Regions from separate parts of the Agromyces sp. Y575 genome, predicted to be linked through region 2. Evidence: predicted binding sites of a transcription regulator. Region 2 holds the regulator's gene; the other holds the start of a gene.

Region 1 (14,942 bases), on a different contig from region 2:
GGCGACCGAGCACGCGCTGGTTCCGCGCGGCGACGCAAGCTGGCGTGAATCCCTCGAGCACCTCGCATTGCACATGTGGCATGCATTCGAACGCCATCCGTGGCTCCTCGGCGCCGTGATCTCCCCCGGCCGCGTGCTCGACCTCGCGAGCGTCGAGCAAACCGGCCTGGTGCTGCACCGCTTGAGCGCGGCCGGAGCCGACGACGGCACCGCCGGCGACGTGTTCATCGGCACCGCCGCGATCGTGATGGGTGCGGCCGCATTGACGCTCACCTCACTCCCCCATGAGCGCGCCATCGACTACAGCATCGATCGACTCTCGACCGATGCCGATGCCGATGCCGACGCCGCCTCTGACGTCAACTCCGCCGCCGCACTCGCATCCGACCCGCAGGTCTCGCGATTCCGCGCCCGCCCGCTCAACGCGGCCCGCGGGCGGCACATCCTGCAGACCACGCTGACCCGCTTCCTCGACGAGGTCGAGGCAAGCCTCACCCCGCCTCCGACTCGGGGGCATGACCGAAAGGAACCCCAAAATGCGTCTCTCTGAGAAGGTCGCCATCGTCACCGGCGGTGCCGGCGGCATCGGCCAGGGCATCGTGCGCCACTTCCTCGTCGAGGGTGCTTCCGTGCTCGTCGTCGACCTGATCGACCAAGCGGCGGGTGAAGAGCTCGTCGCGGGCCTCGCGAAGGGCCGCCCGGCCCGCTACCTGCAGATGGACATCTCGAATGCCGAGAACGCTCCCGTCATCGTCGCCGCCGCGGTCGAGGCGTTCGGCAAGCTCGATGTGCTCGTGAACAACGCCCACGCGTCGCAGCAGGCACCCATCATGGAGACCACGCAGGAGATGTGGGATCTCTCACTGGGCAGCGGCATGTACGCGACGTTCCATCTCATGCGCGCCGCGCACCCCGAACTCGTGAAGACCAAGGGCGCGATCGTGAACTTCGCCTCGGGCGCCGGCATCAAGGGCATGCCCACGCAGGTCACCTATGCCGCCGCGAAAGAGGCGATTCGGGCGATCACGCGCGTTGCCGCACACGAGTGGGCCGCCGACGGAGTGCGCGTGAACCTCGTCTCACCCGTGGCGCTCACGCCGGGCATCCGCCAGTGGGCGGAGGCAGCCCCCGCCGAGTACCAGAAGGTCGTCGACGGTGTTCCGCTCGGCCGACTCGGCGACCCCGAGCACGACATCGCCCCGGTCGTGGCGTTCCTCGCGAGCGATGACTCCCGTTATATGACGGGCCAGACCCTCATGACCGACGGCGGATCGACCATCATGCCCTGAGCGCTGTGCGCCGTGCGTCGTTCGCCGATTCCGACTCTGAAGAGCACTCGGTGATTGTGCGCGGCCGTCGACCGGAGCATCCTGAACTCATGAGCGACCGCGAAGAGTTCTTGATTTGGCTGCAGAGCGAGTTCGTGCGGGCCGAGCGCGCCATGTTCGACGGCGACGACGGCCCGCGTCGCGCGATCTGGTCGGAGCACGAGCCGGTCAGCGTGCTCGGCGCGTGGCGCAACGCCACGAATCGCGCCGAGCTGGCCGAGGCGTTCGAGGTGCTTGCGACGAGCTTCTCGGACTGCACCGACTACGCGTTCGACCTCATCGCCTTCAACGTGCTCGGCGAGATGGCCTACACCGTGGGCTACGAGCGCGCCTCGGCCTCGATCGACGGAGAGCCACGCACCTTCACGCTGCGCGCCACTCAGGTCTATCGCCGCGAGTCTGACGGATGGCGCGTCGTGCACCGGCACGCGGACACGGCCGGGTAGTTCGACGAAGACCGAGTGCGATTGGCGCTAGGGCGTGTTGCCAAACCCAGTCGGCGGCTCGGTGGGCCAGTCTGGCGTCATGCCAGGTGGCGTGATCCGCCGGTGGCACCGTCGTGGGGCAGGATTGGCCACATGCGTGCGACGTTGAGAAGTCTCGTCTTCGACCCTGATCCCAGTAGCGTGTCTGCCAATGCGTCGGAGTTCAGAATCAACGCTCGGTTGACGGTTGGGCCCGTCGACGGCCCTGGTGACGAGACATTCGACGTCACCGTCTGCACGCCCGAGTGGCTCGCTCAAGCCTGTCGGAAGACGGACGGCATCTACGACGCGCGACACCACGTCGTCGTCACCATGGAGCAGTTCGACCAGCGAGTCCTCCACGACTGGTTCGAGGGCAGAGTACAACGCGTCGAGGGCGACGACTGGAGCCAGATCGGCTGCCGTCTGGGTCGACTCGGCTTCTGGGAGTTCGAGGACTACACGCCCTAGGGTCAGTTGCTAGATGTCGCCGGTCTGGTGGGCCATCGACTGGACCTGCTCGAGCACGCGCGCCCACTCCCCGGCCTTCGATCACCGGTCGAAGTTCTTGTAGATCGTGTTCCAGTTCCCGAACCGCCTCGGGCAAATCCCGCCACGGAGCCCCGGTACGAAACCGCCACGCCGTCGCCTCCACCACCGTGCGTCGGTCCACTGGCGGGCGGCCCGTGGCCTTCATGCCCGGGAACAACGGCCCGAGCACCGCCCACACTTCATCTGAGATCACATTCCGCGACACGACGCACAGCCTGGCCTACCCGACCTCCGACCGGGTTTAGCACAACGCGCTAGTCGTCGCCGTCGAACAGCCCGCCATCGAGCAGCCAGTGGTGACGCAGACGGAGCGCGCGTTCGGTGCTGGCCAGGACGGTGGCCACCAGGAGCGTGATGTTGAACGCGACCGGGAGCTGGATCGGAGAAGTGAAGGAGCCGACATTCTCGGCGACGGGTGGAATCTGGGAGATCTGCTCCACGATCTGCGGGACGCCGAGGATCAGGGCGACGATGAGCACAGCGATGGACGCGAGCCCGATGGCACGGCTCATAGCCGGATGCTCGCGATCCAGGCGCGCACGCCGGCCCTCGGCTGAGGCGGGATCGGGTACCAGCTGCTGCTCGGCCCCGGCATCGCTCAGGTAGTGGCAGCGCTTCAGCCCGTAGCTGCTGGCGACCACCTCGACGGTACCGCCGGGCACCGGGAACGCCGCGGGGAGCTTGGATCCGGCGTGATGCAGACCGTCGCTGTAGAGCTGCGCCCAGACTTCGCCGTTCGAGTCGCCCGCGAGCTGCACGTCGACGGACCAGATCTGACGCAGGCCGTCGTCACGAATGAGGCGAAGATGGAACAGCGCGCGAGAGAACATCTGCCACCACCGAAAACGCTTGAGCGCGTGCCCATCACCAGGCTTGACCTTGCGAGCAGCGCGCCGACGCTTCCGATCCGAAACCACACCAGCCACCCTAGCGACTCGCTCTGCGGCAGCGACCGAGCGCCATGACCACCTCGAGTGCGGTCGGCGCCATTCGAGCTCGTTGCGGACGAGTCCGGGGGTTTTCCGGATTCCCCGTGTTGCACGCGCTCTCTATGTTCGAAACATGCCTCTCGCCGCCCTCCTTCGAACGTGGCTCGCCTCCGTCGTCGCCTGCCTTCCGCTCTTCGCCTTGCTGCTCATTCCCGAACTCATGCGCAGTCGGGCGGGCAGCGAGCAGCTGCTCATGATCGGCATCGTCGCCATGCTTGTGCTCGTCGTCGCGGCGTTCACGGTCGCGCCGGTGTTGAGTGCGATCGCAGCGCCGAGCGCTGATGGATGGACGCCGCGGTCGGCCTTGCGGGCGACACGAGCGGTGTGGCACTCACACACCGCCCGCGCCTGGCTGGCCATCGGTGTTGCGGTGCTCATCTACGCGATCGGGCAGGCCGTCGGCTACTGGGTCGGCGCGCTCGTGCCATCGGTGAGCGACAACCCGGCGGCGTTCGGCACCGATCCATCTGAGCCACGGTGGCTGATCGACTACCCCGCATACGCGCTACAAGCCGTCGTGATCTACACCTTCACGACCCTCGCGATCGCCTGGTACGGATGCCGCATCCGCTCGCTCTCCCTCACCCTGGCCGCTGGTGCTGTGTCCCTTCACGGTTCTCGGCCACCCCGTGCGGCGTCCACAAGCTGAGCTTCGCCGAGTGGCAGGTGATGGGCGCGCCGACCGCCGTCGACGAAGCTCGGGTTCCCGACGCCTCAGGTCGTGTCAAAACTCCCGGAGCCCGCAGACGCGCGGATCTGGAACTGCGGCCCATGCCCGCGGCCCACCCGTTCGGGAGGTTGAGCTCACCGTCCCTCGACGACCGGGTCAAGACCAGCGCCCAAGGCCCTCAGAAAGACGTGCGTCTGCTCCAGTTCATCGGCCGACGGCCAACCGTGAGCGGCTTTGGCAGCACTTGCAGCGACGTCTCCTGGGTGCCGCTCGAGGGCGGTCAGCAACGTCGGTATCGAGTGATGCTGGTCATCAAGGAGCGAGCTCGTCACTCGCAGGCGGAACAGGGGGTCCAACTTCGGACTGCCCGCGGTCAGCGCGATGAGCAGAATCGTTGCTTGGTCGACGAGTTCATCCGCCTTCTCGTTGCTGAGTCCGAACCTGGTGAGCAGCCCGGTTCGCATCGCCGAGTCGGCGAGCTGACTGGGCTCCGTGACTCCGATGGCCTTCAACGATGTTCGGTGGGTCGCAAAGACACCGATCTCCCAGCCGGTCTTGAACGGCTTGAGCACTGCGTCCCTCATTGCAGGCTCGTTGCCGAGCCCGTCGAGTTCGGGGTCCTCGAGCGCGCTGGCGCGGTAATCATCGAGCCAACACACACTCTTGAGCTGCTCGGCCGCTTCGCCGATCGTCGATCCGCGAGCCGACTCGTCAACCGTCGCGAGGGCCTTCCGCGCGAGATAGCAGGCGTACGAATACCGCGTACCGAAGTCAATCGACTTCTCCGCCTCCTCCGCCCATTTCTCCGCCAACTCGCGGTAACTCTCGGCAGCCAGCGGCTCGCGGAGTGCCAGCGTGATCGTCTTTTGATCTCGACCGTCGGTCAGGATCAGGTAACACAGACCGGCTCGCTCCCGTACACGAGCAACAGCCTCCTTGATGGGTTCCTGCTCTTCCGGGGTCAACTCCTGGAGCACATCAAGGAGGGCACCGACGATTCGCGTCGCCCGATCGCGCCGCTCATCCGACGGCCAGCCGTGCGCCGAGTAGTTGCGGGCAGCGGTCGTGTAGAGGGTCATCAAACGAAGGAGGAGGACGCGCGGTTCGGAGTATTTGTGCGCATCCGACTCCTTCACTGTGTGCCACTTCTTGCCAGGCACGTCCGAAGCAATCTCAGCTCGCCCGCTCAGCACTGCAGCACGGTTGATCATCGGCTCGAGTCGGTCCATCAACCCCTCGGAGTCCGTGTTTTCGTCGTACCGCAAGAAGACGTCTTCATACTCGATCAGGATGCTCTGAGGGTCGACCTGGATGGCCTCGCGAATGTACGCATGCCGGTTCGCACCCGCAGATGCACGGGCAACGGAGAGCAGACCGATGCCGCGCCACGACTGGGGCCGGTAGAAGCCCACGACGTCGGGGTACTGCTTCGCGAGGATGGTCGCGGCGAAGCCGGCAGCGAGCTTCAGGAGCTCCGCCGGATGGCTCGCGTCCGACGGGTCGAGAGGGAGCCGGAGGGGGGTCTCTTCGATGACGCGGCCGTTTCGGCGAAGCGTCGCCACGCCGTCTTGTGCGTCGAACACAGTGACCTCGAGTCGCCAGGGTGTCAGGTTCAGCAACAGGTTGAACCCGTTCCCGATCAGTTCTACGAACCAATGACTCGATCCGGATGCCACCACGACGACATCGTTCAGATCTCCTGCGCTTGGCCGTTCGATGACTCGACCTTTCGGGGCATCCGCGTTCATGGACCGCAGCTGGGTGAGCAACTCGGTGGACCATGCGCTGTTCGCTGAGCCGGACGGCTGCACGACCGTCGCATCGAGCCGCGCAGTCGTCGCCATGCCCCACGCGAGGCAGATGGTGCCGCCGATTCCGAGCATGGCTGCGATCACGAGCATCACCGCCAGGACCTGCGTCGACGTGTCGGGTAGTGAGACGATCCAGGCGAAGAGCGCCGAGGTGCCACCGGTGACCACGTATCCGAAGATCTTGGCTGATCGGCTCTCACCTCGTGTGATCCTGGCCTTGGCCCATGGCGCGACCGCAACGATGATCCGCGCCGTGACGATCAGCGCCAACCAGCAGAGTCCCCCGCCGATGACGAGGTGAGTGGCAGGCTGTACCCACTCGGTATTGAAGTCGTTCCACTCTTTTGGGATGTCGCCGAGCGGCGATACATCGAAGATGCTTGTTCCCGCCGCGATCGGCTGCACGTCTCCTCCCAACAACGACCTCGAGCGATAGCGTCCTCCCCCGCGCGGAGCGCAGCAAGGGAGCATCACACCCCAGTTCAGGGTGCACAGTGCAGCGATCAGTCACTCGCGCCCGTCTGGCATCCCCCGAACTCGGGGTCTCGGGCTCGGCCGCGCCGTGAGTATGCTGCGGGTGTCCGCGCAGCGCCGCAGGGGGCGACCGGGCTCATCCGCACCGCGACGCTTGGGGGACACGCATGTCGAATCAGGATCAGCCGCTCGAGAAGCTGAGCTTCTCGGGAGGCGTCATCACGTATCGGATCGCGAACGCGCCGACGACGCAGCCGGCGCTCACGCCGGCCGAGGTCGCCGCGCAGCTCGCCGAGGCCTTCGCCCGATGGGAGGAGGTGTCCAACTTCGACTTCCAGCAGGTCGAGACGAGCGATGCGCTCTTCGACCTCTCGTTCACCGACTTCGACCGCGCGGACTGGGCGGACTGGCGCAAGGACAATCCGAACGCGATCGCACGCATGACACCCGGCAGCGGCGACCACCGCAACATCGCCTTCGATGACGGAGAGAACTGGACGAAGGCCGAGCAGGACATGGCGGGCCACGCGGTCAACCCGGTGCTGTGGCTCCTCACGACCCTCGTCGGCAACCCCATCGTGAAGAACCTGGTCGCGGTGGCCGTGCACGAGGTCGGGCACGCGTTGGGGCTGGAGCACACGAACGATACGCAGTCGATCATGCAGCCCTCGGTCACCGTTCGCGACGGGTCGCTCTTCTACTACCTCAGCGACCAGAGCCTGCGGCAGGTCGACATCGAGACGCTGGAGCGGCTCTACGGCGATCCGCACGTGGCGGCGCCACCGCCCGCGTCGCCCGTCGGGTACGCGATCGTCGGCTCGACGTTCAGCGTTGCCAAGCAGGACTCGTCGTCACCGCACACGCTCGTCGCCGCCTGCTGGGGCGAACGCCAGGGCTCCTCGGTCGAACTGATGCGCGCATACGCCTGGGACCAGGAGCGCGGCGCGCAGGGCTATGCGCAGTGGATGCTCTACCTGCGCAACACGAACGACCTGTACAACCGGTGGTTCGTGGTGGGCGGAGGCACGTACGTCGCGAATTCCCCCAACGTGCACCTCACGATCAGCGAGCAACCGGACGGCAGCAGCGTGATGGTGAACGCGTCGGACTACAGAGTCATGGACCAGTGGGGCGATCAGAATGGAGTGCAACGGCTCGTGGCCCGGGCAAGAACGCACAACGATGCGGCCAAGGCCGACTGCGACAGCATCATGTACTTCTCCGTACATCGAGGGCTCGGGAAGAATCCGGCGTCGTTGGTCGGCACGTTCACGGACATCGGCACCGCCGGATTCAACGAGAAGTACCGGGCGCGGGTGTGGGGCGAATCCTCCGGCGCGCACCAGCACCGACTCGCCCGCGCGCGCACTTGGCCCGACGGTGGCAGCCGGCCGAAGTACGACAATGCATTCTCCGAGACCTACGGCTGGTTCGCGACGTAACCCGGTGGCGCCGGGCGACGACCTCGCGGCGCCACGAAGGCCCGGCCGCTCGTGAGCGGCCGGGCCTTCGGGTTGCGGGGTCTCGTACGGCGCTGGCGCGCCTACTCGACAGACGATTACGCGGCGAGCTGCACGATCGCGTTCGGCACGGGCGCGACGACGAACTCGCCGTCGACCGCATCCACCTGCACGCCCTCGCCGTCACCGACGCCACCGCTCACGAACAAGTCCGCGATGCGGTCGTCGATCTCGCGCTGGATGACCCGGCGCAGCGGGCGAGCACCGTACTCGGGCTCGTAGCCGCGTTCGGCCAGCAGCGACACCGCGGCATCCGTCACCTCAAAGGTGACCTCGCGCGATGCGAGCCGGCGCTCGGTGGCACCGAGCATGAGGCGCACGATCTGCTCGAGCTGCGGCTGGTCGAGCTTCTTGAACAGCACGATCTCGTCGATGCGGTTCAGGAACTCGGGCCGCATGGCCTCGCGCAGCTTGCCCATGACACGGTCACGCAGGTCCTTCTCGGAGGCGAAGCCCGAGGCATCCGCTCCGGCGACGAAGCCGAGTGCACCCGACCGCGACGCGAGGAACTCCGAGCCGACGTTCGAGGTCATCACGATCACCGCGTTGCGGAAGTCGACCGTGCGACCCTGGCCGTCGGTCAGGCGTCCGTCGTCGAGCACCTGCAGCAGCAGGTTGAACACGTCGGGGTGCGCCTTCTCGATCTCGTCGAACAGCACGATCGAGTAGGGGTTGCGCCGCACGCGCTCGGTGAGCTGGCCGGCCTCGTCGTAGCCGACGTATCCGGGAGGGGCTCCGACGAGTCGCGACACGGTGTGCCGCTCGCCGAACTCGCTCATGTCGAAGCGAATCACGGCGGTCTCGTCGTCGAACAGCGACGACGCAAGCGACTTCGCCAGCTCGGTCTTGCCGACACCCGTCGGCCCGAGGAACAGGAAGCTGCCCACCGGGCGATTTGCGTCGCCCATGCCGGTGCGGTTGCGGCGCACGGCCTTGGCGACCGCGGTGACCGCGTCGTCTTGGCCGATGACGCGCCCGTGCAGCTCGCCCTCGAGGTCGCCGAGGCGCTCGCGCTCACTCTCGGTGAGGCGGTTCACCGGAATACCGGTGGCCCGCGAGATCACCGCGGCGATCTCGGCCTCGTCGATGACGACGCTCTGCCGGTTGGGCTTCTCACTCTGCTGGTTGAGCTTGTCACTCTGCTGGTTGAGCTTGTCACTCTGCTGGTTGAGCTTGTCGAAACCCCCACGGCTAGACGCCTCATCCAACTTCCCCTGCACCTTCGAGATCTCATCGCGAATGCGCGAGGCCTCTTCATAGTGCTCGCCCGTGACGGCGGCGTTCTTGTCGGCCTCGAGCGACGCGAGCCGCTCGATGAGCGCCGACACGTCAACCTTCACGCCGAGCCGCAGGCGCAGTCGCGCCCCGGCCTGGTCGATGAGGTCGATGGCCTTGTCGGGCAGCACCCGGTCGGTCAGGTAGCGCGCGCTCAGTTCGACGGAGGCGCGCAACGCGGCATCCGTGTACTCGACACCGTGGTGCTCTTCGTACGCCGACTTCAGACCGTGCATGATGAGCACGGCGTCTTCGAGGTTCGGCTCGCCGACCTTCACCGGCTGGAACCGGCGCTCGAGAGCAGGGTCCTTCTCGACGACGCGGTATTCCTTGAGCGTCGTCGCACCCACGAGGTGCAGGTCGCCACGCGCGAGGCGCGGCTTCAAGATGTTGCCCGCGTCGGTGCCGCCGTCGCCAGAGCCGCCCGCACCGACCACGGTGTGGACCTCATCGATGAAGATGATGAGCTCGCCCTTGTGTGCGGCGATCTCGTCCACGGTCTTGGTGAGGCGCTCCTCGAAGTCGCCGCGGTAGCGGGTGCCGGCGAGCATGCCGGGCAGGTCGAGCGAGATGACGCGCTTGCCGAGCAGTGCCTCGGGCACCTGCTCTTCGACGATCGCGCGGGCGAGGCCCTCGACGATCGCGGTCTTGCCGACGCCGGCCTCACCGACCAGCACCGGGTTGTTCTTGGTGCGGCGGCTGAGGATCTCGATGGTCTGCTCGATCTCATCGGCGCGCCCGATCACGGGGTCGAGCTCGCCGTTCTCGGCCAGCTCAGTGAGGTCGGTGCCGAACTTGTCGAGCATCGGCGTCTCGGATGCCTCGGACTCACCGCCATCTGCGGATTGAGCCTGTCGAAATCCCTCACCCTCAGCATCAACCGTCTCACGCATGCCCTGCGTGAGCGCTTCGGCGGTAACCCCAGCGCGCGCCAACACCTGCCCCGCAGGCGCGTCTTGCCCCAGCACGAGCGCGAAGAAGAGGTGCTCAGGGTCGATGTACGTCGATCCGCTCGAGCGCGCGACCTGGTAGCTGTGGAACAGCGCGCGGCTCGCGCTCGGCGTGATCGTGGCCGAGTTCGCCTTCTCCTGCTGGTTGAGCCTGTGTTCCTGCTGATTGAGCTTGTCGAAATCAGCCGCCGCAGGCAGCCGCGCCTCGGTCGCGGTGATGAGCTGCTCGGGGGTGACGCCGATGCGGGCGATGGCCTGCTTGACGGCGTCGTCTTCAACGATCACGCGCAGGATGTGCAGCGCATCGAGCTCGGTCTGGCCGCGCTCGAGCGCGAACTTGCCGGCGCGCTGCAGGATGCCCTGCGTGCGTGCAGTCAAGAAACGGCTGAGGTCGATCGAACGCGCCTGGCGCGAGCGCTCGCCCTCAAGGTAGCGGTTCAGAAACTCGTCGAACGAGTTGGTTTCGTCACCGTTCTGGGGTGTGAAGTCTTCGGGCACCAATCCTCCTGAAGTAGAACTTGAGTTGGGTACGCTCAAGTTCAACAAGATGGGGGCGTGGGTATTCCCTCTCTTCGGCCCGACCCGCTTGAAGGGGCGATGCGATGACACACGCACTCACCGCCGACCGAGCGCTCGCGGTCGCTTCCCTGACCCCGCTACATCCGCCCTAGGCCGGCCGTTCGCAAACGACGATCGACCTAGGCGAGGTGCTCAGACGTGAGCGCATTCTGCGGTTTCACTGGCATATGAGCGGCGCCCTGGGAACGAAACGGACAACGCGACGTCCCTGGCGGTCGCATTCTTCTCTAACTCTCAGCGAGATCGTTTGCTCGCCGAATCGCATTGGCGAGCTCCCTAATCTTCTCCCGCAGGTCCTTCGGCCACGATTCCATCGGGACCGATCGTTGCGCAATCCGACGGGCGAGGATCACCTTGCTTGGCTTCGTTGCCTTGCCAGGGAACGAGCCCCCCAGAGGGGATTCCCACTTGTCAATCTGAACCTTGTAGTTTTTGCCGGGGTACTGAGCGTCAACCTCTTCCTGAAGGATGGCGGACGAAACATAGTTCTCGATTGTGTAGCCGGCCGTTACCCAGGCGATGGAGCCGCCACTCGCCGCTTCTGAAACTACGCGCCTCTTTGTAGCCCCGATCTTCGTTTGCGCTGTTCGCTTGTCAGAATCAATGATCACCGCGGCGTTTCGATTAATTCGGAGCAGATCTATGAACTCATCTGTTTCTTCGTCATCTACTGAAAGGTGATTCAGCAAGACGCCGCCGTAGAACATGATCGAATAGTGGGCACCTTCCACAAGTTCCGGCGCATATGTGCTGAGCCAGTGCCGCACGTAGATCCTGTCGCTCGGCCCCTCGACCCAAACGGCATAGTTCGACTGGACGATATCGCTCGCACGGCTTCCGATGTCCGCTGCTGCCCGTGCGACACCGGACGGAGTTGCGATCTCTTCGGCGACTGTCCATTGAGCAGGCATTGTGAGATGGGTGATTGTTGTCGATCCGGTGTTGAGGAACGCGGGTGAATGTGTCGAGACGAGGTAGTGGTTGTCGGTCTGGCCAAGATAGGCAACGAGCTTCCGCTGAAGCGTCGGGTGCAGATGGACCTCGGGCTCTTCTATGCAGATGAGCTTGCCGCTAAACGTGGTGGCGTTCGCCGCTAGGAGGATCACCTCTGCGATGCCCGTTCCGGATTCCTCCAGCCTTCGGACCGCACCCTTCGTCTCCACAGAGATCGTGGACTTACTCTCGGGGATCCTGATGACCGCCGCGGGGTCCTCTAACACGTCCTTCACAAACGCCTGAAGCGATGACCAACGCCGGGTGTCGTCCACGTGCGTTTCGGGATCAGGTCGCTCGATGCGAGCGAGCTCCGGAATTAGACCCCGGCCGGTGCCCCAAGTGTCATCCCCGTCGCGAGCCCCGGTCAGTTCCCGGACGGCGCTGACCCAGTTGGTATCCGGGATAAGAGCCCAGGGGTTCCACACTCGAAGCACGTTCTCGAGGTTCTGACGGTCATCACTGCTGTTGCCATGGCTGAACGCACTCGAAAGGCTCGGCAGGGACAGGGTGGAACCCGCTTCCTGAGCGCCGGCGTAGAACTGGGACGGAACGAGTTGGAAGGAGTTGTTGGCGCCGAGCTCGAAATCAAGCCAGAAGTGGTCGCTCGAACCATGAGCAAATGAAGGTGCCGAAAACACACGGCGCAATTCGCTGAAACCGTCAAGCTTGAACTGCGCGACAACGGTTTCGGTGAGGCGGAAGCAAAGCGAGAAAGCCGATGGCATGTCCGAATTCGGTCGCGGCTCGTCACCCAGCTCTTTTCGAAAGGCGTCGTTCGCGCTAGCTAAGTTAGCGCGAAGCGGCCGAAGCACTCGGTGCATGAAGGCAAGTGCGTTGCTTTTTCCTACGTTGTTGCGGCCGACAAGTAGGTGAATCTTGCCCATCGGGCCAAACCTTTGTAGGTCAGGCCCGCCAAAGCTCCGGTAACCACGAACACCAAATCCTGCGAAATCCTCGAGCGCCATTTTGCCTCCGCTAACTTGCCGATCGTATCGGCACCGCGCTGGCTCACCGGGTTGCTTGCGTGAACACCGTGAAGCCCTTCATGACGGATGACGAAATGCGTGCCATCGGTACTCGGGATCGGATGTGCTATTCATCAGCTCGACGCGCGTACATCAAGCGCTGCGTGATACATCCTGTGAACGTGAGCGGCGCTGAGTTTCTCCATCGAGGCCGCTGATCCTAGGAGACGCGGACTTTCAGAATGAAACTGTGGCGCCTTTGTCTGGCCAACGGCGAACCCAACCAAGCCCAGTTGATAGAGGAGCTCGGAGAGTGGCCCGTACGTTTCGGCCCAACTCGATTTCCCTGAGGACCAGACGGCCTCCGACAGATCAGTCATCCAACCAATGCCCTCGAAGCTGGGCTCGGTGATCACGAGAAATGCCGAGTCCAGTCGATCCGTGTATTCGCTAATGGTCATTCGCGCGGGACAGCCTCGAAAGACGTCAAACACTTTGGCAATTCCGGGGAATGTCGTCTTCCACTCATCTCGTAGAGCCAGGAGCCGATTCGCTGAATACGTCGCCTCTGCCGAGTGAATGTCCTCCCATGAGAGGCGAGTCTTCCCCACACCCGTTCCTAGGCACTCGTTCATGAATGCGATCGCATCCCGTGGCCGGAGGAGGGTGCGGTCGAGTATGTAGTTGATCGCACTTCCGCGGGTACGGTTGGGATTCGGGACGAGGTCCCGAACACTTTGGGCGTCGAGGCCCAACGGCGGAGCTGCAACCCGGACCCGTTCGTCCAGCAATTCCTCGAGGTCCGATTCTGTCCAGCGCATCCTAAGTACCAAAGAACGGAACTTTTCCTCCTGGCCAGCCCCACGACGCCCGAAGTCGAGTTCTTGAAAGAGATTAGTTCGAAGGGCAACCAAAACCTTCAGGTTGCTCACCCTCTTTAGATCCAGAACAGTTCGGAAAAGACACCGCACTAGGTCGTTTGCCAACCGCTCATCAACCCAGTCGCGGTCAAGATCATCGATAACCACATATGTGAAGTGCTGATCGTCGAGTACATCCTCGTTGAGAACAGCGATCATCTTGTTCAACTTCGAGATCTGTGTGGCATTGACCACACGCTGATAACGATCGGCCTCTTCCTTGCGAGTTTCGGATGAAATCTCGGCGTTGGCCGCCGCACCCAAACGTGCAGGACCAGCTTTGAGCGATGCGTCTGCACCAATCGTCTGAGTGAACTTATCCGTGATGTCTCGAACCCGTTCTTCCGCCTCACACCAGAAGCGACCTTCAAACTCGTCGAGGTACTCGAGCGCCGCTTGCTTGGCAGGGTCGCGGGAAATCTTCTCTCGAATCTGATCAAGGAACTTCTGTTTGGCGGCCGGTTCGTTCACGCGATATCTGTGGCGAAGCACCTCAACCAAAAGCACGTGCTTCCACAGCGCGGTCCAGAAGAGATCAAGGTTCACGTCAAGAGAGTCGAGGTAGCGAATGACCCCTAAGTCAGTTATGTAGGGGAGCGCAAGGTCCTCCGGGTTGATCCGGATGCAGTGTCCCTGAGCGTCGTCCTCCAATCTTTGGAAGGCTGCAGATTTTCCAGCGCCGGTCCGCCCCACAATGAAGCAGCGCGGGTCGGACCTTGAACGAATCACGTCGTAGTCGCTTGAGTTGAAAAATGCCCCGGAGAGGAGTGGATCCGCTTCTGCTTGCTCGCCCCCTAGTGTGAATCCGCTCTTCAGCCTCGGCTTCTTTGCCGACATCCGATCCGCCAATCCCGATGTAACGATGTCCTGGGGACGCGTTGCGCGCTACCGTGAAACGTATCGTAGGTCGCCCCCCGAGCGTTCAGAACCCAGTACCCGCAAAAGGGGGGCAACGGGCGCCCGTATGCCCCGCGGACTGGGTCTCCCGCGCTGCTCGCGCCGTCGATACGATCGTCCAACTGGACGAATGCGAGATCCACATGTCGCTATCCCGCGACGAGTTCCGGAAGAAGCTGGCGACATCTGCGGGGCGCGCGGAGTTGGGGCTGAGACTCAGTGCCGAGCAGGCTGCGGAGATACTGGCGGACGACGTACTCGTGGACTCCTGGTATCGCAGGTCAACCAGCACGCCCGCCGCGCCTCCGCCCGCAAAGCTCATCAAGCCCGCACCGCCAAAGAGTGAACCCAGCTCCACTCCGCAGCTTTCGTACATGGACGCCGCAGCGAGGACCGCAGGGCGACTCATTCGGGCGACGATGAATTGGGTGCGGGCGACCACGAGAAAACAGCGACTTGCTACAGGGCTCATCGCAGGCGCCATCATCGTCGCCCTGGTCGGCACCATTGTCACCGTGAACGTCGTATCAGACGCGCTGCGAAACACGGAGG
Region 2 (14,942 bases):
GCTTCGAGCTCGACCGTGCCGAAGCCGTACTCGTCGCTCACCTCTTCGAACTCGGTGATCTTCACCGTGCCGTCTTCAGCCCGCGAGATCATGAGGAAGTCGAGCAACCTGATCTCGCCGCCCTCGATGAGCTCACGAATCGCCTCGAGGCTGCCTGCATCGGGGCGATCGCCCTCGAACCCCACGAGGTACAGGTCCACCGGACCGTATTCGAAATCCGCCATGATCTCCCCCAATCCACGTGGTTGCAGACTACGCGCGCAGCACCCCGGGACGCCAGAGTCCAGCGGAATCCTCGGCGGACGACGAACATCGGGTCACGACACGTTCGGGTCGCCCGACAGCCGGCGGAGCGCCCGCATGTTCTCGTCGGGCTCGAGCAGCAGGGCCCGCACGAGCAGCGTGAGCGGGATGCAGAGGATCGCACCGATCGGCCCGATCACGAGAGTCCAGAACACGACAGAGAAGAAGGTCAGCGTGAGGCTGAGGCCCACGGCGTCGCTCACGAACTTCGGCTGCACGAGCACTTGCAGCACGACGTTGATCACGCTGTACGCGAGGATCACGACGAGCGCGAGCGGCCAGCCGCCGATGACGAGCGCGAGCACCGCGGGCGGGATGACGCCGATCACGAAGCCGATGTTCGGAATGAAGTTCGTGACGAACGCGAGGATCGCCCACACGATCGGGATCGGCACGCCGAGCGCCCAGAGCAGCAGGCCGTCGAGCACGGCGACGATGAGTCCGAACGTTGCGTTGACCACGTAGTACCGCCGCACGCTCGTGAAGTAGTGGGCGCCGATCACGTCGCCCGCCGCCGTTCCGAACACGCGGCCGCCGCCGCGGCTGAAGCGCGAGGCATCCGCTGCCATGAAGATGACGTAGGCGAGCACGAAGAAGAACGCCGTCGCGGCGCCGAGCACGGCATCGGCGACCCCCGCTGCGAAGGTGAGCAGCACCTCGGGGTCGACGGCGGCGGCCGTCGAAGCGGCTGACACGCTCGTGATTCCGAGCGAGGTGAGCCAGTCGTAGATCGCCTGAACGGTCGCGGTCAGCTTGTCGGCGTAGTCGGGCAGCATCTCGATGAACTGCACGGATGCCACGACGAGCAGTATGCCGAGCGCTGCGAGGATCAGGTAGGCGACGACGATCACCGCGGTCGTCGCGAGCCAGCTCGGCCAGCCGCGGCGTTCGAGCGGGCGGCGCACCGGGTGGGCGATGATCACCACGACCGCGGCGACGGCGGCGGGGGCCAGGATGTCGCGGGCGAACCAGATGCCGGCGAAGACGATCGCCGCGGCGGCGATCGTGAGCAGCATCCGCGTCCCGTGCGCGAGCCCCGTTCCCTGAGCCTGCTCCGTTCCCTGAGCCTGCCCTGTTCCCTGAGCCTGCCCTGTTCCCTGAGCCTGTCGAAGGGAGCCGCCCGAGTCGCCCGCTTCGACGGGCTCAGCGAGCGACTCAGGCTCAGCGATCGACCCGGGCTCAGCGAGCGGCTCGGGCTCAGTGGCATCCGTCATCAGAAGCTCCCGATTCCCTTGCCGATCACGACGACGCCGATGACGAGCAGCAGCACGGCCATGACCGTCGCGTTGTTGTGCACGAGCCACGCGCGGAGCGATTCGAGCGGGCCGCCCATCTTCTCGGCGGCGATGAGGTACGCGATCACGGGCACGGCGACGGTGCACGCGGCGATGATCGTGAAGATCACGACCGAGATCGTGATCTCACCGCCGCTCAGGCCGCCCGTGCCGATGATCACGCCCGCACCTGCAGCCATCAGCAGGTTCTTCGGGTTGACGGCTGCGAGCAGGAAGCCGAGCACACCCCCGCGGACCGTGGTCATCGAGTCGATCGCCGACATCCACTTCGGCAACGCCGCCTCCTCCCCCGGCTTCGGCCGGGTGCGCCACTGCCTCAGGGCGAGGAAGAGCAGGCCCGCACCGAGCAGGAGTTTGATGACACCGGAGATCGGCTTCGAGGCGTCGGAGTCCTGCTCGGGGATGATCGAGGCGAGCAGCGTGAACACCACGACCGCGACGACGATGCCGAGTACCCAGCCGATCAGGAAGCCGACGCTCGTGCCCTTCGCCTTCGGCGAGAGCAGCATGAGGATCGCCGCGATGATCGGGATCGGGCTGATCGCGATACCGAGTGCGAGCGGCAGGATGCTTCCGATGACCTCGCCCATCTGTGTACTCCCTGTCTGGCGGACGAAGCCGCCGTCGGTTATTGCTGAGCGAGCGGATGTCCCGCGCCGCATCACCCTGTTCGCGGTGCGCGACCGGCATCCGCCTCGGCACCATGCACCTCGGGCTCGATGCGGAATTCCGGCGCCCAGGTGACGAGCAACCACGCCGGCAGCACCACCACGCACAGGATCGGGAGCACGGCGATATCGCCGCAGACGGCGACCGCGAGGAACAGCGAGATCCAGCCGTCCCTGGTCACGACGAGCACGATGCCGAGCACGCCGCACGCCACAGCCAGGCCGATCGGCATCGACGGGATGAGGACGTGGCCGAGGAGACCGAGTGCGACGCCGATGAACGTCGCGGGGAAGACGCGACCGCCTCGGAACAAGGCACTCGCCGCGATGAGCAGCGCGAGGATCTTGATGCCTGCGATCGCAGCGAGTTGGGCGCCGTCCAGCTCATCGGCCTGGTTCAGCAGCTCGCCCATCTGCGTGAGCCCCTTGAACATGGTGATCGGGCCGCCGAGCATGCCGAGCAGGCCGAGCAGCACGCCGCCAACGGTGGGAATCAGCACGGGGTGGGGCAGCGCGTGCAGGGCACGGTAGATCCAGGGGAACGCGAACAGTGCTGCGAGCCCCACTATCGTCGCACCACACGCGACGAGCGCGCCGGTGGCGAGGTCCCCGGGTTCGACTTGGCCGATGGGCGGCAAGCTGAAGGCGAGCGGCGGCGCGCCGAGGAGGTGCATCGTGATGGAACCGGCACCGGCCGCCGCGACCGGCAGGAAGAGACGGTCCCAGAGCGACCCGCCCGACTTCAGCGCGGCCACGATGCCCGTGAAGACGAGCGCGGCGGCCACGGGTGTGCCGAACAGGGCGCCGATCGTGCCCGATGCGGCGAGCAGGGTCGTGAGCTGGGCGGGCACCTGCGGCATGAGCCGTGCGACGACGGCCACGAGGATCGCCGTGTTGATGGCGATGATCGGGTTCTCGGGGCCGAGGCTCACGCCGCCCGCGAGCCCGAGCACGGTGACGAGAGCGAGTCCGGGCAGGGTCGCGACCGGCAGCGGCGGCCCGACGAGCTCGGTGGTCGCCGAGTCGGGCCCGCCGTGCCCCGGCACGAATCGCAGCGCGAGCCCGACGGCGAATCCCGTGACGGTGAGTACGAGGAGGATCCACCATCCCGACGGGTCGACGCCGAGCGCCTCCGGCGCCGCCTCCCAGATCAGACTCTGCAGCCCACCCGACACCCGATCGAGCGCCCACAGCACGAGCGCCGACACGATGCCGATGACGAGCGCCGGTACGGCGAGTACGAGCAGTCGCCGCGGCGAGACATCCGGATCCCTCGCTGGCAGGGCAAGTGTCATCGTTCCGCCTCCCGCGGCCAGAGTATCGCTGTGGTGGTCGAAGCGTGGTTGTTCGAAGTATGGACGCGCCGAGCCGCCAAGCGATAGGTTTCACCTCAGCGGCGCTCCTGGGGGGCGCTCACTCAGTGAAAGGCTGCGCATATGAGTTTCTGGACGAATTTCTGGGACCTGATCTGGTGGTTCCTTTGGATATTCGCGTTCATCGCCTACCTGTATGCGCTGTTCGCGATCATCGCCGACCTGTTCCGGGACCAGAAGCTGAACGGCTGGTGGAAGGCATTGTGGATCATCTTCCTCGTCTTCGTGCCGTTCCTCACCGCGCTGGTGTACCTCATCGCCCGGGGCAAGGGCATGGCAGAGCGCGCGCAGAAGGACTACAAGCAGGCCGAAGCCGCGACCCAGGAGTACATCCGTCAAACAGCCGGGGCCCACAGCCCTGCAGATGAGATCGCGAAGGCCAAGGGCCTCCTCGACTCGGGCACCATCACCCAACAGGAGTACGAACTGCTGAAGGCCAAGGCGCTCGGGCACCCCACGCAGAACGTCTGATCTCAGACGGCAGCTGAGAGGGTCGGATGCTTCGGCATCCGACCCTCTTCGCGTCCCTGCAGATCGAGGAGGCCCCCTCACTGCAGGTCGAGGAGACCCGTCCCTGCGGGTTGAGGAGGCCGCCCGCGGCCGTCTCGAAACCCACCCTGGGCGAGCAGGTTCCGAGACGTTCCTTCGTCGCTCGTCAACCAGCGGGTGCGGGTGCGGGAACCTCCGAGACCGGCGTCGCCGAGGCATCCGTCGCCGGCTGCCCGTGCATCGCACTCGAGTTGCGGAGGAAGACGATGATCCAGCTGAAGATCAGCACAGATGCCACGAGTTCGACGGCGGTGAGATTGTAGTACCCGGTCGTGAAGAACACGGCGAGCACGACGATCACGCCGACGTAGACGTATCCGAGCAGGATGAACACCTTCGGCATCGACGGGATGAACCAGCGCAGCCCGATCACGAGCACGGCGAATGCGATCGTCATGCCCGTCGCGACGGTGTTGTGCAGAATGAAGAACCGGTCGACCGGGAGGATTCCGACGCATCCGAGGAAGATCCCGAGCAGGATCATGCCGACCCGCACGATGTTGCGACCGCGCACCTCTGCGGGCGTCGTCGTCGGCACGGCCGCCGTCGCGTACCGGGCGATCGTCGTGACGATCACGCCGGCGATGATGAGCGTCATGTTGAACGCGAGCGCCGAGACATCGTTCGTCATGCCGAGCGCGCTCAGGTTCTGCTGCCACCACAGTGGATTGCTCGAGCTGAGCATGCTCGCGAGCCCACCGACGACGAGGAACAGGGCGAGCACGAACGACAGCAGCATCGGCGTGAGGTGGGCGGCGGAGAGGAACACCGCGTAGGCGGTGACCGCCATGCCGACCCCGGCGAGAATCGCTCCGGGCAGTGCGAAGACGACGGCACCTTGGAAGCTGCGCTCGAGCAGGTCGGCGAGGCCGACCCAGCCGAGGAGCGCGATGAACGCATGCGCGAGGGCGATCGCCGTGAGGTCGAACCAGTGGATGTGCGCTCCGGGCGCGTCGAGACCCGGCAGCTTCGCCTCGGCCAGACCCGCGGCGCTACGCGTGCGCAGAGCCAGGCGGCCGAGCACGAACGCGATGAGCGTGGCGATCGCGGCGCCGACGCTCACGAATTCGCCGAGCGATCCCGGGCCCGCGATCTCCAGGTCTCGGCCGAGGAAGACGAGCCAGGCGACGAGCCCGCCGACGACGAAGGTGGCGGCGCCGATGAGCAGGGCGATCGATTCGAGCGATTCGGCATTGGCCGCCGGATGCCGCAGCACTCGTGCGATCGACGACGGTTCGTGAGTGATGTTCGCGGTGTCTCGGCTCACGTGCTCAGCTTGCCATGATCCACCCGCCGGTCGAGGAGCGACGCAGGAGCGTCACCTCGTTGGTCGAGTAGCGACGCAGGAGCGTATCGAGACCCGTCACCAGGTCTCGATACGGCGCTGGCGCGCCTACTCGACCAGCGGTGGTCTTCAGCCTTTGATCGGGTCGAGCACCTCGAGCATCGAGCCCTGCACGAACCCGGCCCACTCGTACGCCGCACGCAGGTAGTCGTCGCGGGTCTCGTCGGACTCGGTCTCGTCTTCGTCGACGATGCCGACCCGCTCGGCGAGGATCAGCCGCAGGTCGGTGAGGAACGTCAGCCAGCCCCACGCCTCCGACTGGTCGAGCTCGATCTGCACGAGCCCGGCCTGCACGTCGACGGCGGTCGCGTCGCGCACGCGCTGCGCCGCCTGGCGCTTGCCGTCGACGAGGTTGTCGCGGGTGTAGCGGGTGAAGTCGTGCGCCGCGGCCGCATCGTCGGGGTAGGCGTCGGGCAGCAGCCGGCCGAGCGCCGGGTCGTCGACTTCGCCGAGCAGCAGCACCGAGTCGACCTGGTCGGCGAGCTCGGAGAGGAGCATCGCCTCTTCGATCTCGAGCACGATGCGAACCCCCTCGCCGCCGCCGAGGCCCGCGACGATCACGGTTCGCCTTTCGCGACGGTCGCCTGGAGACCGTAGCCGTGCATCGCCTGCGCGTGCCGCTCCATGGCCTCGCGGTTGCCGGTCGCCACGATCGCCCTGCCCTCGGTGTGCACGAGCAGCATGAGGCGTTCGGCCTCCTCGCGGGGGAACCCGAAGTAGCTGCGGAACACGTAGCTGACGTACGTCATGAGGTTCACGGGGTCATCCCACACGATCGTGCGCCACGGCACCTCGGCCGTGGCACGCACGGCGCGATCGGTGTCGAGTTGCTCGATGGTGGTCGTCATTGCTCAAGCCTGACACGATGCGGCGATGCCCGCATCCCGCAGGTAGCGTCGAACGGTGACTGAACGCATCGATATCGACGAGCGATCGGGCAACTCTCGGCGAGCGATGTACTCTTGGGTCACGGCGCGGTCGGCGCGGTCGCGGGCGAGTCGCGGCGAGCTGCTCGCTCGCGCCGCGCTCGGTGAGGATCAGCCGGTGGAGACCGAGTTCATCGATCCGTCGCACTTCTCGCGCCTGATCGCGCGGCCGGTCACGCCACCGCTCGCCGCGAGGCGGTGACCGTGAACTTCGCGTTGCGGGCGATCTGACGGGTCGGGCCGACGACGTGTTCGAGCAACGGCCGGTAGCGCAGGTGCGAGTTGAACACACACCAAAGCTCGCCGCCCGGGGCGAGCACGCGCGCGGCGTCGGCGAAGAGGTGGGCGGCAATGCCGGTCGAGATCGCCGCATCGCTGTGGAACGGCGGGTTCACCACGATGAGCGGCTCGCTCGCATCGGCGAAGGACTCGAGGCCGTCGGCCTGTGCGACCTGCACCCGGTCGGCGACTCCGTTCGCCTCGGCGGTCAGCCGAGCGGATGACGCGGCCGACGCCGAACGATCGGTCGCCGTCACCCGCAGCCCGGGTCGCGCTCGCGCGAGCCACGCCGCCACCACGCCCGTGCCGCACGCGAGATCGACAACGGTCGGGGCATCCGGAACCGCGTCGCCCAGCTGCTCGAGCAGGAACCGCGTGCCGATGTCGATGCCGGTGCCCGCGAAGACCCCGCCGTGCGCAACGACCACGAGGTCGACGTCGTCATGCCGAGTGCGTCGCGGCCAGTTGCCATCCGTTGGTCGAGTAGACCCCGCGACCTGGTCTCCATCGGCATCCGTCGGTCGAGGAGACCCCGCGACCTGGTCTCGATGGGCATCCGTTGGTCGAGTAGGCGCGCCAGCGCCGTATCGAGACCCCGCGACTTGGTCTCGATCGGCATCCGTTGGTCGAGTAGGCGCGCCAGCGCCGTATCGCGACCCCGCGACCTGGTCTCGATACGCTCCTTCGTCACTCCTCGACCGACGAGGCAAGCGTGCCATCAACACGCGCGACTTCTGGCGCGCATGACTCACGTCCAACCGCTCGAAGTGCCGTGCGAGCACCTCGTTCATCGCGAGCGACATGTGCTTGATGCGACCGCCGGCGACGACCACGGCGTCGCGATGGGCATTCGCCGCGATGAGCTCCGCCAGTTCGTCGAGCCGGTCGAGCGAGCGCGGCAATCGCAACAACACGAGGCGTGCGCCCTCGAAGAGCTCGGCGCCGAGCGGCAACGACTGCGCCGCACCCTCGAGCCGCAGTCGACGGGCGTTCTCGACGAGCGCGCGCTCACCCGTGATGAGGTCTTGGTGCACCCTGATACCGCGGACCCCGGCATCCGCCGCAGCGAGCGCGAGTGCCCCGTACGAGTCGTCGACGACGACGAGTTCGCCCTCGCCGACCCCACCGATCATGGCGGCGGCTTCGTCGAGGATCAGCCGGTCCGCGGCATCCGATGCCTCGAGGCCCGGCCCTTCGACATCGGGGCGCCGCTGCAGCGCACCGAAGTCGAAAGCCATCCCCCAAGGGTACGCGGCGACCGACGCTCAACCGGTGCGCCTGGTCACGGACGATCTTGCTGGGTGCGGCGCTCGGTGAGGTTTGCTACTCTCGTGCCGCATGCAGGACGCACAGACCGGGGGACGGCGGGCGGCGCGACATGGAGTCGCGACGCCCGTGACGCGTACCCCGCGCAACGTGCGCTCCCCGCGCCGCTCGCTCGCGGCGGCGGCGGTGCTCTCGGTCATCGGGCTCCTCGCGGGCCTCACCCTGGCACCGTTGCCGCAGCCCGGTGGAGTACTCCCCCTCGCCTCGGCGAATACGCCGCACTCGGGTGACGCGCAGGATTTCAGCGTCGCAGCGGATGTCGCGGCGGCGGCGATCTCGCACGAGTCCTACGTCGCGACCACCGGAGAGCAGACTCTCGTCGCCGGTGGCACGAACGTCGACTGGGCCAAGCTCGTGCTCATCGAGGGCGCCTGGCCGGTCACCGAAGAGAACATCACGTTCATGATGCGCTGGATGCGTCAGGAGAACGGCGCCGACAACTGGTGGAACCGCAACAACCCCCTGAACAACGGGCAGGGTTCGGGCGGCGGCTCGGGACTCGGTAGCTACGCCACCCTCATGGAGGCCGCCTTCTACGCAGCGCAGAACCTGAAGTCGGGCCGCTACCCCGACGTCGATGCCGCACTCGCCCGCGGTGATTCTGCCGACGCGACTGCGCAGGCGATCTGGGCGTCGGCCTGGGCGTCGAGCCACTATGGCAACGGTACCCACTGGAGCTCGCGGCCCTATGCGGTCATCGAAGCGCCCGCCTCGGCCTGGGGTCGCTGAGTTCAGCTGGGCAGGTCGACCGTCACATGCGGCGACAGTGAGCGGAGGAAGTCCGCGGCGTCGAACACTGCGCCCGCCGAGACCACGCCAGTTGCGCGGGTGCGCCCGCTGAGCACTCGCTCGACGGCTTCGACCGCGAGCGGCGCCGTGACATGGCCGGCAGTACGATCGTGCCCGCCGCCCGTGCGGCCTCGGCGTAGTCGGCGAACATCGACGCATTCGCCTCGATCTCCGCGGCAACATCGATGTACGGGATGCCCGCGCGGAGCGCGGCCTCGACGACCGGGCCCGCGGTCACCGCGAACGGGCCGGCGCAGTTGATCACCGCAGCGGCGCCCGCCAACGCGGCATCGAGCGCCGCAGGATCGTCGACCGTCGCCGGTCGCACGACGATCTCGCTCCACTCGGCGGCGAGTGCGGCCAGCTGCGCCCGGTCGCGCCCTGCGGCGATCGGCGTGAAGCCGCGCTGGAGGAGTTCGGCGACGACGAAGCGTCCCGTGTGACCGGTCGCTCCGTAGACGACGACCGTATTCGCTGTTCCCGTGCCACCCTGATCTCTTGTTCCGACGAGTATCTCTTGTTCCGACGAGTACATCTTGGCAGCTCGAGGATGCCCCGCGATCGGATGGATTCCCGGGATTCGGGTGGCCTACCCGCGTTCCAGCGGCCGCCACACGACGACGGCGTTCTCGCGTCTCATGCGAGTGCCGGCTCGAAGAGAAACGACTTCTCCGGCAGACCCTGCGGCGAACACGCGGCGCCCCGGGCGGTTCAGCATCTCGTCGGCGAGCGCGGCCTCGAGCTCGTGGACCCGCGCCCGCAGCGCGGTCACCTCGTCTTCGAGACCGAGCACCCGGCGGATGCCCTCGAGGTTCACACCCTCGCTCGAGAGTTGCGCGATCTCGCGCAAGTGCACGACGTCGCGCATCGAGTAGCGCCGCGACTTGCCCGCGGTGCGGGTGGGCGACACGAGCCCGAGCCGGTCGTACTGGCGCAGGGTCTGCGGGTGCATTCCAGCGAGTTCGGCGGCGACCGAGATGACGAACAGCGGGCTCATCTCGTTCATCTCCACCGCCTATGCCTTCGCCTTCGAGAGCAGCTCGTCGCGCGGATTTTCGTCGGGCAGTAGCGCGGCGAACTCCGCGAGCTTCTCCTCGGCGTCTTTCGAGAGGTGCGAGGGCACCGCGATCTGCACGACCGCGAGGAGGTCTCCTGTGCCCTTGGTGGTCTTCACGCCACGACCCTTGACGCGCAGCACGCGCCCGCTCGGGGTGCCGGGTGCGACACGCAGCTTGACGGGGTCGCCGCCGAGGGTCGGCACCTGGATGGTCGCGCCGAGCGCCGCCTCGGCGAAGGTCACCGGCACGTTGACCCGAAGGTTCAGGCCGTCGCGCTCGAACACGGGGTGCTTGCGCACGCTCACGGTGAGCACGAGGTCGCCGGGCTCGCCGCCGTCGGGCGACGGATGGCCCTTGCCGCGGAGCTTGATCTTCTGGCCGTCGGCGACACCGGCGGGTATGCGCACGGTGATCGGCTTGCCGTCGGAAGTCTGCAGGGTGATCTGCTCGCCCTTGGTGGCGGTGACGAAGTCGAGGGTCGTCGACGCCGCGACATCCCGACCCTTCGATGGGCCGCCCTGACCGCGATAGCCGCCGCTCGGCTGGCCGAAGCGGCCGCCGCCGAAGAGCCCGCCGAGCAAGTCGTCGTAGTCGCCGCCCTGCTGGAACGTGTACGACTGGCTGCGGCCCCCGCCGCCCTGGCCGAACATGCCACCGAAGACGTCTTCGAAGCCGCCCGCACCGCCCGCGCCGCCAGCGCCACCGGGCGCGGTGAACCGAGCGCCCGAACCCATGGCGCGAACCGCGTCGTACTCCTTGCGCTGTTCGGGATCGGAGAGCACCGAGTGCGCTTCGCTGATCTCCTTGAACTTCGCTTCGGCTGCGGCGTCACCCGCGTTGGAGTCGGGGTGGTACTTGCGTGCGAGCTTGCGGTACGTCTTCTTCAGCTCTGCGTCGCTCACGTCTTTGGAGACGCCGAGCACTTTGTAGAAGTCCTTGTCGAACCAATCCTGACTGGCCATCGGCACCTCCTCTTCTGAAATCTAGTCGTGTGTGTCGGTCGAGTAGCGCGAAGCGCGTATCGGGACTCTTGTGACGGGTCTCGATACGCTCCTTCGCCGCTACTCGACCAACGGGGCCGTCACGCCTGCGGCGTCTTCACGACGACCTTCGCCGCGCGAAGCAGCGTGCCGCCGAGGGTGTAGCCCGTTTCGACGACGTCGGCGACCGTCTCGGTCTCGACTTCGGCGGATGGCTGCTGGAAGATCGCCTCGTGCCGCTGCGGGTCGAACGGCTCGCCGACCTCGCCGAAGGCGGTGAGACCGAGCTTCTCGACCGCACCGCGCAGCTTCGCGGCGATCGTCGCGAATGGCGCGTCGCCCTCGAGATCGCCGTGCTTCTCAGCCCGGTCGAGGTCGTCGAGCACGGGCAGCAGTACGGCGACGGCCGCACCCACCGCTCGCTCACGCTCGACCTCGCGGTTCGCTTCGGTGCGCTTGCGGTAGTTGGCGTACTCGGCCGTGATGCGCTTGAGGTCGGCGAGGTGCTCGTCGCTCGGCTCCTGCACCTCAGCCTGCGCCGCGTTCAGGATGTCGTCGACCGTGAGCACCTCTTCGTCTGCGCCATCGCCCGCTGAGCCCGTCGAAGCGGATGCCGCGGCATCCGTCTCGATATCGGGCCCTTCGGCCTGGATGAACTCGTCATCCAGACCGTCGTGCTCGTTCTCGTGCTGGTCGGACATGGCTACTTCTTCTCTTCGTCGTCGTCGATGACCTCGGCGTCGACCACGTCTTCGTCAGAGGACTGGTCGCTCTCGGCGCCGGACGCGTTCGCATCTTCGCCGGCCGCAGCGCTCGCGCCGGCCTGCTGGCCCTGCGCGTAGATCGCCTCGCCGAGCTTGCCCTGCGATGCGTTGAGCTTCTCGAAGGCCGACTTCACGGCCTCGTCGTCTTCGCCTGCGAGCGCCGACTTCAGTGCATCGACATCGCCCTGCACCTCGGACTTGACGTCAGCGGGAAGCTTGTCGTCATTGTCCTTGATGAGCTTCTCGATCGAGTAGACGAGCTGCTCGGCCTGGTTGCGGGTCTCAGCCGACTCGCGACGCGCCTTGTCTTCGGCAGCGTGCTCTTCAGCCTCGCGCACCATGCGGTCGATGTCGTCTTTCGGGAGGCTCGAGCCGCCCGAGATCGTCATGCGCTGCTCCTTGCCGGTGCCCTTTTCTTTCGCGGACACGTGCACGATGCCGTTGGCGTCGATGTCGAACGTGACCTCGATCTGCGGGATGCCCCGCGGCGCCGGCGCGATGCCGGTGAGCTCGAAGGTGCCGAGCGGCTTGTTGTCGCGGGTGAACTCGCGCTCGCCCTGGAAGACCTGGATCGCGACCGACGGCTGGTTGTCGTCGGCGGTCGTGAAGGTCTCGCTGCGCTTCGTGGGGATGGCCGTGTTGCGCTCGATGAGCTTCGTCATGATGCCGCCCTTGGTCTCGATGCCGAGGCTGAGGGGGGTGACGTCGATGAGCAGCACGTCCTTGCGCTCGCCCTTGAGGACGCCCGCCTGGAGGGCCGCCCCGACGGCGACGACCTCATCGGGGTTGACGCCCTTGTTGGGCTCCTGGCCGGTCTCTTTCTTGACGAGCTCGCTGACCGCGGGCATGCGCGTCGACCCGCCGACGAGCACGACGTGCGCGATGTCGGAGAGCTTGACGCCCGCCTCGCGGATGACGTCTTCGAACGGCTTCTTCGTGCGGTCGAGCAGGTCGCTCGTCATGTTCTCGAACTCGGCGCGCGTGAGCGTCTCGTCGAGGTTCGCGGGGCCATTCTCGGTGAGCGAGAGGTAAGGCAGCTGGATCGAGGCCTTCATGTTCGAAGACAGCTCTTTCTTGGCCTGCTCCGCTGCCTCCTTCAGGCGCTGCTTGGCGATCTTGTCGTTGGAGACGTCGACGCCGGTGGTCTCCTTGAACTTCTTGATGAGCCAGTCGACGATGCGCTGGTCCCAGTCGTCGCCGCCGAGGCGGTTGTCGCCCGCGGTCGACTTGACCTGGATCGTCGAGAAGTCGTCGTCTTTGCCCACCTCGAGCAGGGAGACGTCGAACGTGCCGCCACCGAGGTCGAAGACCAGGATGAGCTCGTCTTCCTTGCCCTTGTCGAGGCCGTAGGCGAGGGCGGCCGCAGTGGGCTCGTTGATGATGCGCAGCACGTTGAGGCCCGCGATCTCGCCGGCCTCCTTGGTAGCCTGACGCTCGGCGTCGTTGAAGTAAGCGGGCACGGTGATGACCGCGTCGGTGACGGTGTCGCCGAGGTACTGCTCGGCGTCGCGCTTCAGCTTCTGCAGGATGCGCGCCGAGATCTCTTGCGGCGTGTACCGCTTGCCGTCGATCTCGTCGGTCTTCCAGTCGGTGCCCATGTGGCGCTTGACCGACGCGATGGTGCGGTCGACGTTGGTGACCGCCTGGCGCTTCGCGGTCTCACCGACGAGCACCTCGCCGTCTTTCGTGAATGCGACGACCGACGGGGTGGTGCGAAGACCCTCCGCGTTGGCGATGACTGTGGGCTCTCCGCCCTCGAGGACCGCGACGACCGAGTTGGTGGTTCCGAGGTCGATTCCTACTGCACGTGACATGTGTTTTCTCCTTCTCTCCACCCGCCGCCCGAGTGGCGTGCGACGCCGTCGCACGCGTATCGAGACCCGCGGGCCGGATGCCGGTTCGACCCTTGCTGGCCCGCAACCGAAGTACGTGTGACAAGACTTGAGCCTTGCCGACTCAAGCTTCGCAGCCCCTCGGGAACGTGTCAAGTGGAGGCGTGAAACTTGAGCGTACTTGACTCAACTTTCGGATGGCGTCCAGTATTCCTGCACTGGAGGTCCAACGAAAGAGCGCCCGGAGATCGATCACTCCGGGCGCTCTTCCTGCCGTTGGGGGCTACTGTCGGCGGGATTCCGACGTCATTCTCCGCTCAAGCGATGGCATCGTCGTGACGGTCATGCGCGCGCGTATCCTGCAGCTCGGGCACGAGCCCGAAGTCAGTCAGAAGCTGACCCACCTCGGTCTTGTCGAAGCGGTGGACCAAGTGTCGCTCCGCGAATGCGGGTCCCGGGATGTGCAGTTCTTCTCCGTCGGCAAGGATCTTGGTGGCATGCAGGAGGAACCGAAGGTCGTATGTCGAGTTGTAGACCTCCGGCACGCCTCGCTCAACGTTCAGCAGCTGGTACGTCGCCTCCATCGCTGTGCGCACCGAGTACTCGGTGGTGAAGATGCAATCGCGCGTCGTTTCGGCGAACTGACCGATGAACGCGAAGTTCACGCTTCCCTCCGGCACGACGGCGGGGCGGTCGCCCGCCGTGCGCGGCATGAAGAATGAGGTCACATAGGGCATCATCACCGGCACGGTCTTGGCGCCGGTCGCGGCCAGCTCGGGGATCTCGTCGACGGGGACACCCATGTGGTACAGCCATTCCTGGGTGATCTCTTCGCCAGTGCAGTCCTGCATCGCCTTCTTGACGTAGGCGCCCGGCGTTTCGACGAACAAGCCGTACACCCACACCACGATCTCGGTGGGCTTCTGCGCCTTGAAGTGCGGCTGTCGGTTCACTGTCCAGCTCATCAGCCACGGCGAGTCCCGCACCGTGACGATGCCGCCCGTGACGACCTTTCCTGAGAACGGGTCGCGCTCGGCGATCTTCTCGATATACGCCGGGATACGGGCATCCAAAGTTGTGACGGTTGCCGACTCCCACTTCGTCTTGTCCACATCGCGGCAGAATACGTCAGGGCGACCAAAGTCGGGCGATTTCGCGGCGATCGTCTTCCACAGATCCCATGCCGGAGCCGGGCCCGTATTGAGCACGGCAGGTGTCTTGTGGTCGCCGTCATCCGAGTTCTCGGTGAGCGAGCCGATCGTGACCAGCGCCAGGTCGTTCTCGCTGAGATCGACACCGCCCACGATCCCCTTCTCTACCCAGTCGAGCCGCGTGGCCTGCTTGCGCCCGTCGCTGATATCGAACTGGACGTCGGTCACGGTGGTGTTGAACTGGAACGTGACGCCGCGCTCGAGGAGCCAGGTATACATCGGCAGAACGAAGGACTCGTACTGG

Evidence for each region. Region 2 encodes HspR, which represses chaperone genes until heat shock. Its sites were predicted from a motif close to AAGTTGAGTCNNNNNGACTCAACTT; they were not measured.
Region 1: a site for HspR is predicted at 10,549-10,573, ahead of AC1C2U_RS12265 (ATP-dependent Clp protease ATP-binding subunit). Genes of this name have one in related genera too.

Annotation. Positions count from the first base shown of each region.
Region 1 covers NZ_JCAIUI010000003.1:46,031-60,972, reverse strand. Annotated here, with positions in the region: gene AC1C2U_RS12310 (TetR/AcrR family transcriptional regulator) at 1-550, shown strand, start outside; gene AC1C2U_RS12305 (SDR family NAD(P)-dependent oxidoreductase) at 537-1,289, shown strand; gene AC1C2U_RS12300 (nuclear transport factor 2 family protein) at 1,379-1,774, shown strand; gene AC1C2U_RS12295 (Imm8 family immunity protein) at 1,907-2,263, shown strand; partial or broken gene AC1C2U_RS12290 (transposase) at 2,400-2,522, opposite strand; gene AC1C2U_RS12285 (hypothetical protein) at 2,599-3,174, opposite strand; gene AC1C2U_RS12280 (hypothetical protein) at 3,407-3,982, shown strand; gene AC1C2U_RS12275 (hypothetical protein) at 4,138-6,219, opposite strand; gene AC1C2U_RS12270 (matrixin family metalloprotease) at 6,456-7,730, shown strand; gene AC1C2U_RS12265 (ATP-dependent Clp protease ATP-binding subunit) at 7,847-10,531, opposite strand; gene AC1C2U_RS12260 (AAA family ATPase) at 10,840-12,573, opposite strand; gene AC1C2U_RS12255 (P-loop ATPase, Sll1717 family) at 12,708-14,330, opposite strand; gene AC1C2U_RS12250 (Rv1352/Rv1906c domain-containing protein) at 14,765-14,942, shown strand, end outside.
Region 2 covers NZ_JCAIUI010000002.1:997,604-1,012,545, reverse strand. Annotated here, with positions in the region: gene AC1C2U_RS10860 (DUF6325 family protein) at 1-224, opposite strand, end outside; gene AC1C2U_RS10855 (AI-2E family transporter) at 318-1,517, opposite strand; gene AC1C2U_RS10850 (GAP family protein) at 1,517-2,188, opposite strand; gene AC1C2U_RS10845 (ion channel protein) at 2,260-3,561, opposite strand; gene AC1C2U_RS10840 (SHOCT domain-containing protein) at 3,703-4,110, shown strand; gene AC1C2U_RS10835 (hypothetical protein) at 4,295-5,455, opposite strand; gene AC1C2U_RS10830 (DUF2017 family protein) at 5,603-6,094, opposite strand; gene clpS (ATP-dependent Clp protease adapter ClpS) at 6,091-6,381, opposite strand; gene AC1C2U_RS10820 (hypothetical protein) at 6,437-6,661, shown strand; gene AC1C2U_RS10815 (class I SAM-dependent methyltransferase) at 6,633-7,976, opposite strand; gene AC1C2U_RS10810 (hypothetical protein) at 8,077-8,793, shown strand; gene AC1C2U_RS10805 (saccharopine dehydrogenase NADP-binding domain-containing protein) at 8,816-9,388, opposite strand; gene AC1C2U_RS10800 (heat shock protein transcriptional repressor HspR) at 9,443-9,859, opposite strand; gene AC1C2U_RS10795 (DnaJ C-terminal domain-containing protein) at 9,869-10,873, opposite strand; gene AC1C2U_RS10790 (nucleotide exchange factor GrpE) at 10,993-11,592, opposite strand; gene dnaK (molecular chaperone DnaK) at 11,595-13,469, opposite strand; gene AC1C2U_RS10780 (oleate hydratase) at 13,805-14,942, opposite strand, start outside.